DNA from 2 places in the Pauljensenia sp. C0170B4 genome. Region 2 is predicted to be linked to the other one. Evidence: riboswitches for the same ligand, from Rfam matches in the RefSeq annotation. Region 2 holds a riboswitch; the other holds the start of a gene.
What was found. A riboswitch is a leader RNA that binds a small molecule or an ion and turns the genes downstream of it on or off. The one in region 2 is predicted to bind thiamine pyrophosphate.

Region 1: another riboswitch for thiamine pyrophosphate. It lies ahead of AC1EJ1_RS06350 (phosphotransferase enzyme family protein); the one in region 2 lies ahead of thiM (hydroxyethylthiazole kinase).

What each region holds. Positions count from the first base shown of each region.
Region 1 is NZ_JBWPVS010000004.1:101,335-110,921, forward strand. Features, by position in the region: gene AC1EJ1_RS06325 (FAD-dependent oxidoreductase) at 1-26, opposite strand, end outside; gene AC1EJ1_RS06330 (ABC transporter substrate-binding protein) at 395-1,303, opposite strand; gene AC1EJ1_RS06335 (ABC transporter ATP-binding protein) at 1,306-2,046, opposite strand; gene AC1EJ1_RS06340 (ABC transporter permease) at 2,030-2,842, opposite strand; gene AC1EJ1_RS06345 (ABC transporter substrate-binding protein) at 2,846-3,913, opposite strand; gene AC1EJ1_RS06350 (phosphotransferase enzyme family protein) at 3,910-5,064, opposite strand; TPP riboswitch at 5,089-5,194, opposite strand; gene infB (translation initiation factor IF-2) at 5,293-8,190, opposite strand; gene AC1EJ1_RS06360 (YlxR family protein) at 8,301-8,615, opposite strand; gene nusA (transcription termination factor NusA) at 8,636-9,587, opposite strand, start outside.
Region 2 is NZ_JBWPVS010000001.1:505,035-514,621, reverse strand. Features, by position in the region: gene menD (2-succinyl-5-enolpyruvyl-6-hydroxy-3-cyclohexene-1-carboxylic-acid synthase) at 1-952, opposite strand, end outside; gene AC1EJ1_RS02285 (o-succinylbenzoate synthase) at 949-2,052, opposite strand; gene AC1EJ1_RS02280 (hypothetical protein) at 2,079-2,423, shown strand; gene argF (ornithine carbamoyltransferase) at 2,380-3,411, opposite strand; gene AC1EJ1_RS02270 (1,4-dihydroxy-2-naphthoyl-CoA synthase) at 3,443-4,423, shown strand; gene AC1EJ1_RS02265 (TenA family protein) at 4,523-5,179, opposite strand; gene thiD (bifunctional hydroxymethylpyrimidine kinase/phosphomethylpyrimidine kinase) at 5,176-5,976, opposite strand; gene thiE (thiamine phosphate synthase) at 6,106-6,789, opposite strand; gene thiM (hydroxyethylthiazole kinase) at 6,803-7,603, opposite strand; TPP riboswitch at 7,593-7,680, opposite strand; gene AC1EJ1_RS02245 (L,D-transpeptidase family protein) at 7,736-9,208, opposite strand; gene AC1EJ1_RS02240 (AMP-binding protein) at 9,336-9,587, shown strand, end outside.

The DNA.
Region 1 (9,587 bases), on a different contig from region 2:
ACGACATCGAATTCTGTTCGCTTCATTGCTGGCCTTTCATGTGTCGTTCGGACGAGGGATCACGCTTCACCATTGCCAGTGAGTGCCCACTCGTTTCACACTTACCGCTACTGTACGGCATTGAAGCGACGAACGTGCCGGATCGCACTCTCCCTCTTGTCACAAACGACATTCACATTCATGCAATCTTCTGTTCGTCCTCGTGGGTTCCACTTTCGTCGCTTTGAAGGGCTTTCTGTTTTCGCCGCTGTCCGTTTTGTCTCGTTCCTCTTTGTCATCTCACCCGTCAGCGCAGTGAGATTCGGCGGGGTTTTCTTCTCTTACACGATCTGGGGTGAGGTCGGGCAGATTCTCCCGGCCTCACCCCAGCGTTCACGTACTGCGGGCAGTTGTCTTACTGCAGGTAGTCGTTCGTCCACGCGCCATCAATGTCATCCATCGTCGCGGTGGTGAACCCGTTATCAACCATCCACTGGGTGTAGGAGCGGATGACCCCCTCGTCCATCTGCCCCCACTGTCCACTGGGCGCGTGCCACGTGGGCGCCATAAAGGCCAGGGAAGCTTTGAGGGTGTCTTCTTCGCTGGCGCACATGGTGCTGGCAATCAGCTGGATCGTCTCATCCTGATTGTCGCGCGCAAAGTCGTATCCCTTGCCGGTGGCCTGCAGGAAGCTGCGCACCGTGTCGCCATGCTCACGCAGGTAGGACTCTTCGACGCATAGGAAGTAGGCATGGTGTGGCGTGACCTCAATGTCGTCGAAGGAGATCTGAACGACCTGACCAAAGTCTTCCGACCCCTGGTAGGCTTCCCAGCCAAGCACGTTGAAGATCGCGTCATAATGACCTTTTTCGACTGCGCGGATGTCCGGCTCGAACACGCCAGGATCTTCCACGATGACCTTCGAGTAGTCTCCCCCGTCCTTTTCGACAGCTTCCTTGACCATTTCAGTCAGGCGTCCCACCGGTGGGATCGACACATGCTTGCCTTCCAGGTCACGGAAGCGGGTGATGCCCTTGGACTTCAACGTAATGACGCCGCCAAGCTGGTTCTGATTGAATGTGGCGACCGCAACAAAGGGGTGATCAGTCTTCCGGGTTTCGAGCAGCTCGCCCAAGCGGATCGAGGCGAACTGGAATTCGCCGCGGGCGGTCAGTTCAGCGGGCGTGCCACGGTCAAAACCGTCCCAGGAGATGTCGACGTCCAGATCCTGGTCGGCATACAAGCCTTTCTTGCGTGCCACGAACAGGCCGGCGTGGTTGGGCCACGTCACGACGTATTCCAGACGAATTCTGACGAGGTTCATTGCTACCTTCTTTCTGCCCCTTGTTCGAGGGCGACTCTGATACTGGTGAGTGCGTGTAAGAACCGGGGATCTGTGCGCAGATTGGGATCGGTGCGGTCAGGCAGATCAATGGGGTAATCTGCGACAATGCGACCCGGCCGAGCGGACATGACAAGAACCCTGTCAGCAAGGGTAATGGCCTCTTCCACATCGTGCGTGACCAGCAGGATCGACAGTGCGCGCTGGCGGGCGGCGCTGACCAACCAACGTTGAATGCCGGCGCGCGTCATGGAATCAAGGGCGCCGAACGGCTCATCCAGTGCGATCAATGTGGGTTCAGCGAGCATCGTCCTCAGAAATGCCACACGCGAGCGCATTCCGCCAGAGAGCTGGTCCGGATAGGCGTGTGCGAATTCGTCGAGCTCGAACTGAGCGAGAAGGTCGAGGGCGGCCTGCCGTGCCGTGGCCGGGGGTAGTTTGTGGATGAACAGCGGCAATGCGACGTTGTCAACAACAGTGCGCCACTGAAACAGACCGTCGTTTTGCGGCATCAGTGCGACGTGCGGGTTATCCACCTGCCATTCGAGCTGGCCGCTCGTGGCGTGATCCAGGCCGGACACGATACGCAGCAGCGTGGACTTGCCACATCCTGATGGCCCGACGATTGCCACAGTCTGATGTGGGTACAGAGTGGCTGAAATGCGATCGAGGGCCAGAGTGGGCGGGACCTGGAATTGTTTACTGACGTCATTGATGTGAAGCATGTGTCACCGCTTTCCAGGGAAACGCAATGCGTTCGGCCAGAGCAACAACGCCGTACAGCACCAGTGTCATCGCTGTCAGCACTGCTGCGCCGACAAAGACCAGCTCGGTGCGAAACGAGGATTGCGCGGTCAGCAGGTAGATTCCCAAGCCATTGCGCGCTCCGACAAACTCAGCAGTCGCTGCCGTTGCCGGCCCGTAGGTGACGGTGATACGTAGCCCGGACATGAACACTGCGGCCGCAGCGGGCATGCGCACATGCGTGAGTATCCACCATTTCGATGCGCCCAAGGTCGTGGCCACGTCAATCTGGTCTCTGCTGGGCGATGCCAGTCCGCGCGCCAGCGGCACCACGATCGGGAAAAGCCCGAACAATCCGACCAGCAGTACTTTCGACGTGATACCGAAGCCGAACCAGATAATGAGCAGCGGCGCAATAGCGACGACCGGAATGGTCTGCGAGATGATGAGAACAGGGATGGCGACACGACCGATCGGGCGAATCGCAAAGATGATGAAAGCCAGGCTCACACCGCACACGAGTGCAAGCACCGTTCCCAGGCCAACTTCAAGGGCGGTGATCCTGGTGGCTTCCCAGACATTGGGCGCATCATCAAAGCCGGCGTGGATAATCGTCGAGGGCGCCGGCATAAGGCGTTCGTTGACGTTGAACGCGCGCACCGCCACCTCCCACGCGCACAGGAGCAACACCACAAACATCAGTGCGGGCATGAAACTGCCCCGGTGGTGTTGGTCGCGCTCACGTGCAGAGACGGCGGTGCGGTACCTCGCGGGCATCTGTTACTTCACGAACTCATTGGTGACGATGTCGTCAGCTGCGATCGGTTCGGTGACCGCAGTCCCCTTCTCGTCATACACGAGGCCCTGTTCGACAATGAATGCCAGGTAGGTGTTCCAGCGATCAATGTCGGCAAAGCCCACACCGCCCTTTGAATCAGGCCAATACTGTGTGGAGAGTATTTCCTGGCTGCGGGTGACCAGTTCGGGATCAAGTTTGGCCTGTGGGTTGGCATCGACCAGAATTTTCGCCGCTTCGTCGGGGTTATCCTTGGCGAACTCGTAGCCCTTTTGTGCTGCCTGCACGAACGCGCGGACAAGGTCGGGATCCGATTCGATCAAGTCGTTGCGCGTCGAAATGCCGATCATTGCCGGAGTGGTGGGAACGTCGTAGTCGGCGGGCTGGAACATATGCAGCTTGGTGCCCGACAGTTCTGCCTCAATTGCCTCCCACGTGCTGAGAACCTCAGCAAAATCCGCCTGGCCTGATTCCAGAGCCGCCATCGCCTGCGCGCCCACAATGACGCGGTCAAATTCGCCTGTTCCGCCATCGTGCTGAATCATCATCTGGGTGGAGATATGGGCCGAATCGCCCGAGTAGTCTGCAATTGTCTTGCCGTCCAGATCTTTTGGACGGGTGATCCCCGAATCTTCCAGAACTCCCACGCCATAGGAGGACTTTTGCTGAATATTCAGCACCATCGTCAGCCCGAGGTTGGCGGCGTGAGCCGATGCCAGTGCATCTGCTCCCGAGATTCCAAAATCAGCGCCCTTCGCGCTGAGGACAGCGTCAACACCTGACTTGGAGAAGCCCATGATGTCCACATTCAATCCGGCGTCCGCGAAGTAGCCTTTTTCCTGGGCGACGAACAGTCCAGTGTGATTCGTGTTCGGTGTCCAGTCCAAGATGACGGACACATCACGCATCTGTCCAGAGGCCTGCGAAGCCGACTGGCCGGTGGCGTCGGCGCCTGACTGGTCAGCTGAGGACATATCCGACGATCCGCCTGATGAGCATGCGCCCAGCATGGCGACGCTGAGGAGGAGGGGCAAAAGCCTGGTTGTTTTCATGATCTCTCGATTGCTAGTTGGGTAACTGTGCGGATAAATTGAGTGCCGGATTCAGTGGTGAACCACCGGTGATGAGCATCCATCCCGATCGTGTACGCCCAATCCGACGTACGCCCCGGTATCGGGGCACGCTGGTCATACTCGATAACAGCGAGTTCAAACTCGGTGTTCGACACTGCCACCATCGGCGCGAGCATGCGAGCCTCCTCGCGCATCAGTGGGTACTGACTGACATACCCGTCCAGAAGGTCGCGCACCACCTGGGGACGCCACGCATTTTCGATACCTTCAGTGATGGTCAGCCAGTCGATCGCGTGACGTTCAATGAGCTGTGCCAGATCGAACAGCGACGGGTTGGCGTATGCCAGCCCAAAATCAAAGACACTGGTGATGACGGGACCCTGCCTGGTGTCCTTCCACATCGTGTTGGACACGTGCAGGTCCCCGTGTGTCCAGTAACGAGGGCGCTCCCGCAGCGGCTCAAGGGCCCGCGCAAAAGGAGCGACAACTGCCAGGTCACCAGCCAGGTCACGGCCGGTTCTGGACACATAGTTGGCAACGATGGGGTGCGCTTCGCACCAGGCTTCAAGACGGTCAAACGGATCACCCAGCATGAGGTCCATGCGCGACTGGTAAGGATTGGGCGGTGCGACCACTGCCGGAATCTTTTCAGAGGCGCGACGAAGCTGCCCCGCCACTCGGCCGATTTCCACGCTCTCTTCGCGTGTGCACGGCGGCATCCAGCTGGTCGTCGCACGGTAACGGTCTTCACCCGGCGCGCATTCGCTCACTTCCCAGACCCATCCGCCCATCGTCAGACATGTTCTGCCGGTATCGAAGGTGAAGAAGCGCGGCGTCGGGAAGGCGCCTGCGGCAAGCCGGTTCACGTAGTCATGTTTGACACACAGGTCGTATTCGCTGATCAGGTGGGGCGCATAGCGTTTGATGAAGACGCGTGTTCCACATGCCAGCTGGGCGATACACGCCGAGGCCATTGGACGCGCCGAGTGAGTGAGGACCTGCGGGCACTGGGCGGAAGCACCCGCCAGATGCGGCATATCCACCAGGCGCTCTTCCAGCGCCGCCACATCCTGATCTGAGATCAGTGGCCACACATTGTTAATGATGTCGAGTTGTTCGTCTCGATTCATTTGCGGCTCCTCGTGCTCACCAATGCGCACGACTAAACCGCGTTCCTACGCCAGCATGATCTGGTTCAGGTATAACGGTCGGAGAATTTTCCCTCTCAGCCCGCCTGTCCGGGCTCCCGTGCCCCCTCACCATACCATCAGCTGCACGTCATACGTAAAACGAGGGTGCCCCACCCTCACATAGTGGATGGGTCACCCTCGTCAATGGGACAGGAAACACAGTGCGAACTAGTCGCGAGCCTTTTCCTTCATTTCCCACGTTTCGATGATGTCGCCCTCGGCAATGTCCTTGAAGCCCAGGGTGATACCGCATTCGTAGCCTTCGCGAACCTCGGTGACATCGTCCTTTTCGCGGCGCAGCGACGCGATCTCCAAATCGGGAGCAACCACGACACCGTCGCGAACCAGGCGGGCCTTCGAGCCGCGGCGAATGATGCCGTCACGGACAATGGAGCCTGCGATGTTACCGAACTTGCCGGAGCGGAAGACCTGGCGGATCTCAGCCGTGCCCAGCGCGACCTCTTCATAAATCGGCTTGAGCATGCCCTTCAGGGCCGCTTCGATATCGTCGATGGCTGCGTAGATGACCGAGTAGTACTTGATCTCCACGCCTTCCGCGTCGGCCATTTCAGCCACGCGCTCAGCCGGACGCACGTTAAAGCCGATGATGACCGCGTTATCGACGGTGGCCAGGTTGACATCGTTTTGCGTAATGGCTCCGACGCCGCGGTGGATGATCCGCAGGGCAACTTCGTCGCCCACGTCGATACGCAGCAAGGAATCTTCCAGAGCCTCAACGGCACCGGACACGTCACCCTTGATGACAAGGTTGAGGGTGTCAACTTCACCTTCCTTGAGAACCTTATCGAAGTCTTCGAGGGTGACGCGCTTGCGACGCTTGGCCAGCAGTGCTGCGCGCTCGGCAGCTTCTCGCTTGTCAGCGATCTGGCGGGCGGTGCGGTCATCGGATGCCACAAGGAAGGAGTCGCCTGCCCGTGGAACTGATGTCAGGCCGATCACCTGCACCGGTCGTGACGGACCGGCTTCCTGCACATCCTTGCCATACTCGTCGAACATGGCGCGCACGCGTCCGGAGGCGGATCCCACAACGAGGGCGTCTCCCACGCGCAGCGTTCCACGCTGGACCAGCATGGTGGCAACCGCACCACGACCACGGTCAAGATTCGCTTCAATGGCGACGCCTCGCGCCTCGGTGTCAGGGTTTGCCTCCAGGTCAAGTGCGGCATCCGCTGTCAGGAGGACTGCTTCGAGCAGGTCACTGATGCCGGTGCGCTGCTTGGCGGACACGTCCACGAACATGACGTCGCCGCCATATTCTTCAGCCACAAGGTTGTATTCGGTGAGCTGGGAGCGGATCTTATCCGGATTGGCATCTTCCTTATCCACCTTGTTGACGGCCACAACGATCGGCACGTCCGCTGCCTGCGCATGGTTGATCGCTTCAACGGTCTGCGGCATGACGCCGTCATCGGCTGCGACCACCAGGATCGCAATGTCCGTTACCTTGGCGCCACGGGCACGCATAGCGGTGAAGGCTTCGTGACCAGGCGTGTCGATGAATGTGATGGGGCGGTCCTTGCCCTCCATATCCACCGTGACCTGGTAGGCGCCGATGTGCTGGGTGATGCCACCGTGTTCGGTGTCGACGACGTCGGTGTGCCGGATGGCGTCCAGCAGCTTCGTCTTACCGTGGTCGACGTGACCCATGACGGTGACGACCGGTGGGCGCGGCTTGAGGTGCTCTTCATCATCAAGTTCTTCGGCCTCAAGGTCGATATCGAAGGACTCAAGCAGTTCGCGATCTTCGTCTTCTGGGGAAACGACCTTAACGTTGTAGCCCAGTTCGTCGCCCAGTGTTTCAAAGGTGTCCTGATCCAGTGACTGCGTGGCTGTTGCCATTTCACCGAGGTGGAACAGAACAGTCACCAATGCTGCCGGATTGACGTCGATCTTTTCGGCAAGATCAGCCAGGGATGCGCCCTGACGGATGCGAATCTCCTGGCCATTTCCGCGAGGAATCTTCACGCCGCCGATTGTCGGTGCACTCTGCTCTTCGTATTCCTGCCGCCTTGCACGCTTGGACTTGCGTCCGCGACGCGAGCCGCTTCCACGGCCGAATGCGCCCGGTGTGGAGCCGCGACCACCGCGACCGCCACGGGGACGGCCACCGCTCGGGGGCGCAAATGCACCTGCGTGTGCGCCGACTCCTGGGCTGTTGTGACGTGAATTGTTGGAACGTCCACGTCCGCCACGTGACGGGCGGTCAGGCTTGGCGAACCGTGCCTGATCGGGCATCATCATCGGGTTTGGATGGTTGCCGCCGCGTGAACGGTTCGGGCGTTCAGCGCGGTGCTCGCCACCGCTGGAGCGGTTCGTGTGCGCAGCGCCACCTTGTGTGCCGCGACCACCGGGCCTGTTGGTGCGCTGGCCACCGCGTGTTCCACCAGGTCGAGGCATACCTTGCGTGGATGCGAAGGGATTGTTGCCTGGGCGTGGCCCAGCAGGGCGCGGGCCGGGACGAGGTCCTGGGCGCGGTGCCGACTGGCGGCCATGAGCCTTGGAATCTGAAGCCGATGCTTTCTTGGCGGATTGGGGGCCGGGCTTGGGACCAGATTCTCCCGACGACGCCGGTGCCGATGCGTGAGCATCGCCTGATTCCTGAGTATCGCGAGGTCCCGGTTTCGCCGCTGCAGCTGCCTTCTTGTCAGCTGCGTGCGCTACCGGTCCTGGCTTTGGTGCTCGCGTCTTGGCCGGTTTCTTTTCTGACTTTCCGGTCGGCGCATCATCACTGGCCGCACTGCTTTCTGGCTGTGCCAGGTCGGCAGGTGTGGACGCAGTGGACGACTTCCTGGTCGACTTACGAGACGCAGTAGTTGTCTTCGCAGCCGTTTTCCTTGTTTTCTTGGGTGCCTTCGCCTTCTCGGATTCTTCTGTGTCCTGAGGCGCAAGGGAGGCGTAGTGTTCACGCACGGCTCGAACCACTGGCGGTTCCAGAGCCGAGCTTGATGCCTTGACGAACTCTCCGCTATCGCGCAGGTACGCCAAGAGTTCTTTGCTGGCAATGCCGAGCTCTTTGGCGAGCTCGTGTACACGCAACTTTGCCACAATTCTCCTGTCCGGATCCGTCTCCGAACTGGAGACGGGACTTATCGTTCTTGCTGGCAGCTCATCGCTGGGTACTCATCGGGTGCCCATCAGCTTCCAACCCGCTTCCATTACTCGATGTCCAACGCACGGTGCGTTGCTGACAATGTGATCGTGTCGATCAGGTGATCCCACTGGTCCTCCCCCACGGTGTGAGGCAGGCGTAATGCATGTTCGAGGGCTCGCCGTCGGCGGGCCTTCTCCATGCATGTCGCATGTGCGTGAATCCACGCACCACGACCTGGCAGGATGCCTTTTGGATCCACCTGTGCGGATCCGTCGTGAGTCGCCACCATTCGAACCATGCTCGAGGGGGCGCCTCGCTGCCGGCAGCCAATACATGTGCGAATCGGGCCTGAATGGTCATGCGTCTCCACCGCACACATACTAGTCCAGCTCAACCAGTCTAACTGAGGTCGGCGTCCGTATTGGAATCTGTATGTGAGCGACTGGTCACGTCGTCCTCGTCCTCGTCCTCGGCAGTGATGTCGAGTGCGTCGGTGCCGCTACCATCTGACACGCTGGCAGCCTCGTCACCTCCATAGGGCATGTCAGGCATCGATGAGCGTGACGCCTCCATCTTTCCGTCCGCATCCGTGTCGGAGTGAATATCAATGTGGAAACCTGTCAGACGCGCAGCCAGTCGAGCGTTTTGTCCCTCTTTGCCGATTGCCAGTGAGAGCTGGAAGTCAGGCACAACGGCGGTGGCGGTGTGATTTTCAACCGAGTGCACGACCACTCGGCTCACGCGCGCCGGAGACAGCGCGTTGGACACGAAACGAGCAGGATCTGCCGACCAGTCAACGATGTCGATCTTTTCACCACCCAGCTCAGTCATCACCGAGCGTACACGCGACCCCATCGGCCCAATGCATGCTCCCTTGGCGTTGACACCTTCACGTGTTGCTGCAACGGCGATCTTCGTGCGGTGGCCCGCTTCGCGCGCAACGGCCTTGATCTCCACCAGACCCTGCTGGATCTCAGGAACCTCGCGTTCGAACAGGCCGAGCACCAAGCCGGGGTGGGTTCGTGACAGGACGATTCGCGCACCACGCTCGGTGCGTTCAACCGACACGACGTAGGCGCGGATCCGCTCATTGTGATGGTATTCCTCGCCCGGAACCTTTTCTGAATCCGGCAGCACGGCCTCGAAGTCGTCCGATAGTTTCACCAGCGTCAGGTGGCGTTCACGTGCCTGCTGGACAAGGCCGGTGACGATCTGCCCGGTCTTGGATGCAAAGTCGCCCAGAACTTTCTGATCGTCGGCGTCTCGCAGCCGCTGCATGATCACCGAGCGCGCAGTTGCCTGTGCGATGCGCCCAAAGTTGGAGGGGGTGTCATCGAATTCACCGATCGGG
Region 2 (9,587 bases):
CTACGATGCGAATATCATCGCGCGCAAGAAGCCTGGAAACAGGGCGCGACAACGTCGGTTGCCCCGTCACGATGACCTGCTCGATCTGGCTGAGCACGTCACTGTCACTGAGAATGCTTTGCTGATGCGGAATCCACGCGGAGCTTCCTGTCAGCCCACTGGTCGGCTCAGCGAGCAGCGGGATCCCGGCGCGCTCAGCCCATGCGGCGCTGTCGCGATGAGCACCGTCGCCGGCAATCATCACAGTGCGCAGATTCGGATCCACCACCTGCCGCCACGGGACCGGCTCACGCTCACATAAGAAGAAGCGGGTCGCAGAAACGGCGGGGTCACCCTCGTTCATCAGGATTTTCTCAAGGTCACCGGCACTGGCAGGTGCAAGAGGATCACGAAGTGCGACATTGAGGTGGACCGGGCCGCGATCGGTGGCTGACCATCCGCGAGCGGCAGCGACGAGGCGTCCAACGCGGGCCGTCAAAGCCCGGTCAGCAGTGGTATCAGCGGGAATGTCACACGTCATCGACACGTGCGAGGCAAAGATCCCCGCCTGCGTCGTCGTTTGCGAAGCTCCCACGGATCGCATTTCGAAGGGACGGTCAGCGCTGACCACGATCAACGGCAGATGGGAATGGTGAGCTTCGGCGATGCCGGCGTGCATCTCGGCAACGGCTCCACCTGACGTCATGATCAGCGCAACGGGCCGAGGCTCATGTGCCGCAGGAGTGAAGTCAGGTGTGGCCAACTCGTCGGCGCGAGACAGGCCGCCTGCAAAGAAGGCGGCATCACGCTCATCGAGCACAATCCACGTTCGGATATCGAGGTGGCGCTCACACGCGTCAAGCGCATAGGCGAACGGGGCTGATCGCGACCCGGGACTGTAGACGAAGTCACGCACACCGTGAGCTGCGAGCGCACGAACGATTCCAAGAGCAAGGCGAAGTGACTGAGTCATTGGCGTTCCTCATTCAGCACGGCGCACATGGCGTCTAATCGGTCGATCCACCTGTCCCGGCATCCGGCCGGCAGGGGGCATGCGTCAATCAATTTCTCATCCACTCTCATGTCATGCATCTGAATTCGGCCTGACTCCACTTTGAGCGGTTCGCGCACGGTGTCAGCATCGAACAGTTGCGCAGTTGCCAGTCCGCACGCCGTTTCGACAGGCAGGCAAGCCGCCAGTTGGAGGCCGCGCGCCAGCCCAATGGATGATTCGAGGGCGGAGGAGACCACTACTTTGATGCCAGCTCGTTCAGCAATCTCACGTGCTGCGCGCGCCCCTCCCAGCGGGGCAAGCTTGATGATCGCCACGTCGGCAGCGTGGGCACGAATAACGGCATAGGGATCTTCGGCACGTCGGATCGACTCGTCAGCGGCTATTGGCACGTCAACGCGGGCCCGCACGCGCGCCAGCTCTTCGACTGTGCGGCACGGTTGTTCCGCGTATTCCAGGCCACCGGCGCTGGCCGCTGCTTCGTGCAGCGCAGTAATCGCCGCGATAGCAGTGGGCACGTCCCACGCCATGTTGGCATCGATGCGCACATGCGGATCATCGCTGATGCGGGCAAGCTCGCGGGCAACAGCGGCAACGCGTTCACAGTCCTGGTCCACAGTCATCCCCGGGTCTGCCACCTTCACTTTGGCGGTAGTACATCCTCCGCTGGCTTGCACACGCTCGGCTGCCTCAGCTGGCGTTCCGACAGGGATCGTGACATTGACGGGGACGCTGGTGCGCCGGGCCGTGGGCGGCGTCTGCGTTGCAGCTTCGAGGGCGGCCATCAGCCACCGTGAGGATTCAGGCGGGCCATAATCCCAAAACGGCGCCGCTTCTGACCAGCCTTCAGGGCCGTGCAGCAGGAGGCCTTCTCGCTCCGTGACTCCACGAAAGCGCGTGATGAGCGGCGTGTGGTAGATCAGGACGGTGTCGATAGCGTCCAGCGTGCGGCGCGTGGCCGGTGCCAGCTCAGCGATGCGGACCTGTTCGATCGCGCATGAAGCGCCCGATCTTTCGCGAAGCGGATCGCCTGAGATTTGAGAGTGGTCATTATGTAACATCGCAGCCCTCCACGTAGGGTGGGATCATGATTCTGATTGCCTTGCTCTTCGGATTGGTGGTGCTGGCAGCGGCACTGTGGCTGCGTACCGATTCTCCGCGTTCACGATGGTGGCAGAACGCGAACGGACTGGTGGATGAGAAAATGGCGTTCGCCACGATCCCGGGCCTGGCTGGCGTGCTGCTCGGCATCAGTATCCTCGCATTGGGGTCGATGATTCCCAACCCCGCTGGCCGCTGGATTACAGGCGCGGCAGGTGCTCTGCTCCTCATAGCCGGTATTGTCGTCTCCATGATGGCCTTTGGACGAAAGCCGTTGCCGTCGTGGCTCACGCCTTCGTGGTATCACTCCGACCCAAAGCGGCGACCATAACAGCTTTAATCGTGTGCATGCGGTTCTCGGCCTGATCGAAGACGATGGAGCGCGGCCCCTCAAACACCTCGTCGGAAACTTCGATTCCATCCAGGTCAAACTCGTCAAAGATCTGCTGTCCGACGGTGGTCTTCAGATCGTGGAATGACGGCAGGCAGTGCATGAATTTCGCATCGGGACCGGCTTGTGCCATGAGCGCTTCGTCAACGCGGTAGCTGCGCAGCAGGTCGATGCGGTGCGCCCACACATCCTTAGGCTCCCCCATCGACACCCAGATGTCCGTGTGGACAAAGTCGACGCCAGCGACTGCGTCGACATCCTCGGTAATGGTCAGACGCGCACCCGACTCGTCGGACCGTGCCTGAGCCGCCTCGATGACGTCTTGCGGTGGCCATAGTTCCTTCGGTGCAATGATGCGGGTGTCCATGCCGAGGATCGCGCCGTTCACCAACAGGGACCGCCCCATGTTGAAACGCGCGTCCCCGACGTAGGCGTAGGCAATGTCATGGTCGTCCACGCCCTCGCTGTGTTCTCTCATCGTGAGTGTGTCAGCCAGCATCTGCGTGGGGTGCCATTGGTCGGTCAGGCCGTTGAATACCGGAACGCCTGAGTACTGTGCCAGCGTGTCCACAACTGATTGGTCGTCACCGCGGTACTCGATCGCGTCGAACATACGTCCCAGCACACGAGCGGTGTCCTCGATGGATTCTTTGTGTCCCATCTGTGAGCCTTGCGGATCGAGGTAAACGGTGTGGGCTCCCTGGTCTGCTGCCCCGACCTCGAATGCGCAGCGCGTGCGTGTCGATGTTTTCGCAAAGACGAGGGCGACGTTGCGTCCACTCATGAGTTGTTGTTCAGTGCCATTCTTCTTGGCTGCTTTCAGCGCTGCTGACAGGCATAGCAGGTTGTCCCATTCTTCGCGCGTGAAGTCAAGTTCACGAAGCAGGGATTGTCCGGGGCGCAGCATGGATGACAGATCTGTACTCATGGCTTCCAGATTAGCCGCTAGTGTGGAGGTCATGAGTGCTCTTCCATTTGTGTCCGACACCTTCGATCCTGATCGCTGGCGTGTTGTCGAGGGGTTCGAGGACCTGACCGACATGACGTATCATCGCGGAATTTCGCGCGGATCTTGCGACGGAGCGGCAGCCGGACAAGATCTGCCCTGGGTTCGTATTGCCTTTGATCGCCCAGACATTCGCAATGCTTTTCGACCGCTGACTGTCGATGAGTTGTACCGCTGTCTGGATCATGCGCGGATGAGCAGTGATGTTGCCGCGATCATCCTGACTGGCAACGGGCCGTCTGCCCGTGACGGTGGCTACGCGTTTTGTTCGGGTGGTGATCAGCGTGTTCGAGGCAACGACGGGTACCGCTACGAGGTGGATGGTGCTGACGCGGACGCCGATGTGTCGAGCCGGCGTGAGCAGATCGATCCGGCTCGGGCGGGACGTCTGCATATTTTGGAGGTTCAGCGCCTGATCCGCACCTGTCCGAAAGTCGTGATCGCTGCAATTACCGGGTGGGCTGCCGGTGGCGGTCACTCATTAGGAGTCGTGTGTGATCTGGCGGTCGCTTCCCGCGAACATGCTCAGTTCATGCAAACGGATGCCAACGTGGGGTCCTTTGATGCGGGGTACGGTTCGGCGCTGCTGGCCCGTCAGGTCGGTGATCGGCGCGCACGCGAGATTTTCTTCCTGGCTCGCCGCTATGACGCGGCAGAGGCGGAAGCGTGGGGAGCCATCAATCGTGCGGTGCCGCATGAGGATGTGGAAAACGTGGCGCTGGAGTGGGCGCACACGGTTGCCGGCAAGTCTCCACAGGCGATCCGCATGTTGAAGTTTGCGTTCAATCTGGCTGACGATGGTCTTGCCGGGCAGCAGGTGTTCGCCGGGGAGGCAACCCGGATGGCGTATATGACGGCGGAGGCTCAGGAGGGGCGTGACGCGTTCCTCGAGCACCGCTCCCCCGACTGGTCGACCTTCCCGTACTACTACTAAAGCCGGCCGGCTGACAGCTGGCCATTCATACTGCTGACGGGTGGCCCGTTGTCGGGTGACCTCACTGCGCCGGCCGACAACTGTCGGTGGCCTCGCGCATTACAGTGGCCACTGCTGACCTGTCCACGCAGCGTCGAAGAACATCCACTCATAGCGCGACGCAACTTCGAAGGCTTTCGCCATACGTTCCCTCCCCGCATCATCGCTGGCCTGCGCATACTGGTCCGCGTAGTCCTTTGCGCGCCGTGTTGCTTCCTCGAATTCTGGCCCCGTGTAGGTTCTGATCCAGTCACCGTAGGGGTGTGCGTCCAGCTCATCCTCGGAGTGGACACCCTCGCGGAGCCGATGCCCGACGAAATCGTAGAGCCAAAAGCATGGCAGCACTGCTGCAATGCCAACCCCCTGCGTCTCGGCATGCGTGCTGGCCAGCAGGAATGACATGTAGGCGCGACATGTGGGGTTCATGATTGCCCCCTCAAGGACGTCCACATGTGAGGCGTGCAGCGAACGCTCATCCACCATTGTCTGATGCGCACACCCCGACCAGAACGTCACTTCGTCAGCGTCACTGGCGCCGGCTGCCAGTGCGGACAAGGCGCGCGAATAGTCGATCAGGTACAACGCATCTTGGCGTAGGTACTCGTGGAATGTCTCCAGCTCAAGCGACCCGTCGGCAAGTGCGCAGACAAAGGGATGCTCACTGATCGCGTTGCGCACCGGTTCGATGCGCTGCCATACCTGGTCGGTAAAACTCATGATTCCTCCTTCCACAGGTCGACAAAGTGATGAACGGGACCGTGCCCCCTGCCCACATCGAGCGAGTCGGCAGCCAGGAGCGCGCGCGTCAAGTAATCTTTCGCCTGAGCAATCGCATCAACCCAGGTGTCTGTGCGGGGGCGTCTGGCCGCTATGGCACTGGACAGCGTGCATCCGGTGCCGTGAGTGTTCTGTGTGTCAACACGCGTCCCCTTCAGGAATGTGACCCCGTCACCATCAATCAGCACGTCTGTGGACGTGTCGGTCAAGTGTCCGCCTTTGATGAGGACGCGGGTCATGCCGCGCGCGAGAAGTTCCTTGCCCTGGTCGGTTGCTTCGTCCAGCGTTGTCGCCACATCGCAATCCAGCAGCACGGCTGCTTCGTGCAGATTCGGGGTAATCAGGTCAGCTTTCATGCACAGGTCGCGTACAGCGTCAACTGCGTCCTCGTCAACCAGTCGGTCACCGGAGGTCGCCACCATGACGGGGTCAAAAATCGTGTTCGAAAGGCGCGGCAGATACTCACCGATTGCGGCCGCAAGTTCCGCGCTTGCCACCATTCCCACTTTCGTGGCGTCCGGAGTGATGTCGTCCAGCAGCGTGTCCATCTGTTGGCGCACGAAGTCCACCGGGACGGGGAACACGCCTCGCACTCCTTGCGTCGATTGGGCGGTCAGCGCCGTAATGACACTCATTCCGTAAGCTCCTGAGGCGCTGAACGATTTGAGATCTGCCTGAATGCCTGCCCCACCGCTGGGGTCCGATCCGGCGATTGTTAGGGCTTTGACTGTTTTCATAAAATGTTCTCCTTCATCGCATGGATGATGCATGTGCTGCCATTCGGGGCTTGAATCATGAACTGGCGGGCGCACTGGGTACATGGCCGGCAAGTGCTGAGTCCCTTCCTCGGGGTCTGAATTGGGTGGTTAGTGACCCGCGCTGCGCAGGCCTTCTGCCCATTGATCTGCCAGTTCGCGTGCAGCTTCGCGCGCGTCGGGTGCTAGGCAAATTGCGGATACGACGGCCGCTCCGTCCAATCCTTCACGTGCCAGCGGTGCCATATCCGGTGCTTTGATGCCTCCGATTGCCACCGACGGCAGGTGTGTGCTGCGTGCGATCTGTCCTGTTCCATCGATGCCATGTTCCTCGGGAGCATCGGTTTTCGTGGAGGTATCACGCACGACGCCAATGCCGATGTAGTCGACGCGCCCCGGGTTCTCTTCGGCTTCCTTCAGTTCCTCAGGGGTGGAGGCCGACAAACCGATGATGGCCTCGGGGCCGATCAGCTTGCGGACAAGGGCAACCGGCAAGTCGGTTTGTCCAACGTGGACGCCTGCAACGTTCGCACCTGCCAGGCGTGCCGCCAGGAATACGTCCACACGATCATTGATCAGGAGTGTGACCGAGTCAGCGACAGCGTCGGCCACTTCCATCACTTCGTTGAAGAAATCCAGTGACTCGGCATCTTTACACCGAAGCTGCACGCATGTCACTCCTCCGGCGACAGCTTCTGCCACCGTTTGCGCAACGGTGCGTCCCGCAGCGTGGCACATGTCTGCGTCCGTGACAAGATAGATGCTCAGGTCGAGGGATGAGACAGCCTTGTTCATCACTGGCCTGGCCTCACTGCGCGATGATGGTGACGCGTTCAAAGTCCTCATCGCGGAAGTTGTCCAGCGCGTCGAGGAACTCCATTTGGAACGTGCCGGTTCCGCGTGCACGCTCCGCCGCGATTTCCGAGGCCGCCGCATACAGTGCGTGAACAGCAACCAAACCGTCAAGCTGGGTCCGAGCCACAGAGGCGAACGCGCCGGCCAGCGCGCCAAGTGAGCATCCCGCCCCAGTGATGCGGGTCAGCATATCTGAGCCACCCTCGACACGCACGATTGCGTCGGCTGAGACGATCGCATCGGACTTGCCGGACACAGCCACCAACGATCCATATTCGCTGTTGATGCGGCGGGCGGCATCGATGGCGGCGTCCACCGCATCAGCGGAGTCAACACCGCGGCCGCCTTCTCCCAGACCTGCCAGAGCAATGATTTCCGACGGGTTGCCTCGCACAATTGACGGGCCGAGGGCGACCAGCTGATGCGCGAGCTGTGTGCGCACCGGCAGTGGCCCGATGGCAACCGGGTCAAGAACCCAGCATGTGCCTGCTTCCTTGGCGCTGGTGGCGGACTCCAGAGCGGCTTCGCACTGAGTCGGCGTCGGGGTTCCCAGGTTGATCAGCACAGCGTTGGCAATTGCGGCAAAGGGGCCGGATTCGCCGGGAATATCGACCATTGCCGGTGCTGCCCCAATGGCAAGCAGGGCGTTGGCCGTAAAGTTCGTGACTACCGAGTTGGTGATGGCTCCAACGAGCGGGTGGTGTGTTCTGACAGCGTGTAAAGCGTCGACGCATTGGGTATGGAAATTCTCCATCGGACATTCCTTCGTCAGCATTATCTGGACAGGTTCAACGGGTTTGATCTCAGCGTGAAGCACCCCGTGTCACTGATCACAATGCTATCAGGTTTATACGAAAAGGTCGAACTGCAATGATGAGCCTGCTGCTCAGTAGTGTGACACCACCACTGTGCCGACAGGGGCCCAGTTATAGATCCACTGCGCACCATCAACCGGCATATTGACACAACCGTGCGAGCCACCTTCACCTGACCAGCCAAAAGAGCTGCGTGAGGGCGCGCCGTGCAACGCGTAGTCACCGTGGAAGTATGACACCCACGGTGTGTATGTGCAGTAGTCGTAGCCGGGGCTGCAGCCCATCATCTGGTCCTGATGCTTGAGGTAGATGCGGAACGTCCCGGTAACGGTTTCCCACCCGGGCTTGCCGGGAACCATCGGGATCGGGCCCTGGACAACAGTTGCACCTTCGTAGGCGGTCACTGATGCGTTCGACAGGTCCACGTCGATCCACTTTTCACCAGGAGCTGCCTGATACACCTTGTCGCCAGCACCATCCGCAATCTCGCGGGTGGTGAATTCGGGTTCGGTCTGGTCGTAGTCAAAATCGCCTTCGTAGGCGGTGCCGTCTTTCAGGGCTGCGAGCAGCTCATCGGCCACCTCGCCAGCGTTGTTGACGGTCCATCCGCTCTTACCTGGATCCGCGACCGCGACAACGTCCCCACGCGAATTGACGTTCTTGACACCCTTCGTGGGCTCTTCGTTGGTGGACAGCGCGGTCGATTCAACCCACGCGCGAACCGGTTTCTCATTCCACGTGACATCAAGTGCGCCTGTGTTGGCGGCAGCACCCTTGCCACCAGCTCCGCCCGCGGCGTTCAGATCCGGCAGCGCGATCCACGTCGAGCGTTCACGCGCATCGGGTGAGTAGGTGTGAATACCGTCAGTAATCGATACAGGAATTTCCAGCATCGTGTTCGCCTTGTCTGCAAGCTGCTGAGCAATTTGCGTGGTCACCGTCGGGCTGACGGCGATCATCGGCAAGTCAATGTCCTGGGTAGTCAGCGTGCGCGCAGCTTCATCGCATGCACTGGCAAGCTGCTCGAGGTCGACACTGTGCCCTTCCTGTGCTTCAATCACGCTGAATGTGCCACCGTCTTCGTTGAACTGGATGGAACCTTCGCGTACGGGCTGGTCAACAGAGGCGGAAACTTTCTGGGTCAATGCCTGCGCAGCCGCATCATCTCGCGAGGTCACCACCTGGACATCCCGCGAGGTAAACAGTGAGGAGATGCGTGACAGGATCGAACCGTTGGGAGCGAACACATCATCCAGCGTGGCGTCGGTGTCGATGGTGATTCCCGCTTCTTCCAGCGTCGCGCTGGTCAGCGTACCGTCAACCGTCACATTGATGCTGGCGTGTGAGGCTCGCTCTTGCAGGCCTTGGGCAATTTCGTCGCGGTTTTGTCCGGACACGGACTGTCCGGCGACAGTGGTTCGCGGCAAGGCGCGGTCAGCGAAGTAGGCCGCGTACGCACCCACACCGATCACTGCAACGAGCAGTGCTCCCAGTAATGCGATCAGCGCCCATGAGGCTTTCGCTGAGAGCTTCCCAATAGTCATACCTCGATAGTAACGAGGCTATCGGTGCAATTCCATGTCGACTTGCCCACGATCTCATCTCCGCACACGTTAATTGACCGATTGGGCATTACGATGGTTCAGAAAAGCCGTTTGTAAAGGAGGACAAGTGCAGACCCCTCGTGTCTTAGTCGTTCCGGGAGGCACTTCCGTTGGAGCAGCGGCTTTGGCTTACGCCTCGCTCAGCAAACTGGCTGAACAGGCACGCACAGCATCAGACGGCGCCATGGACGAGGCACCCTCGTCGCACAAGCGAACAGTCGTGGTCATGCGTCCTCCCAGCGAGATCCCCCATACGTCCTTGCGCCATCTTCAAACCGATGTGTCACACGCTTTTCCTGAACTACCCGAAGACGTCCGC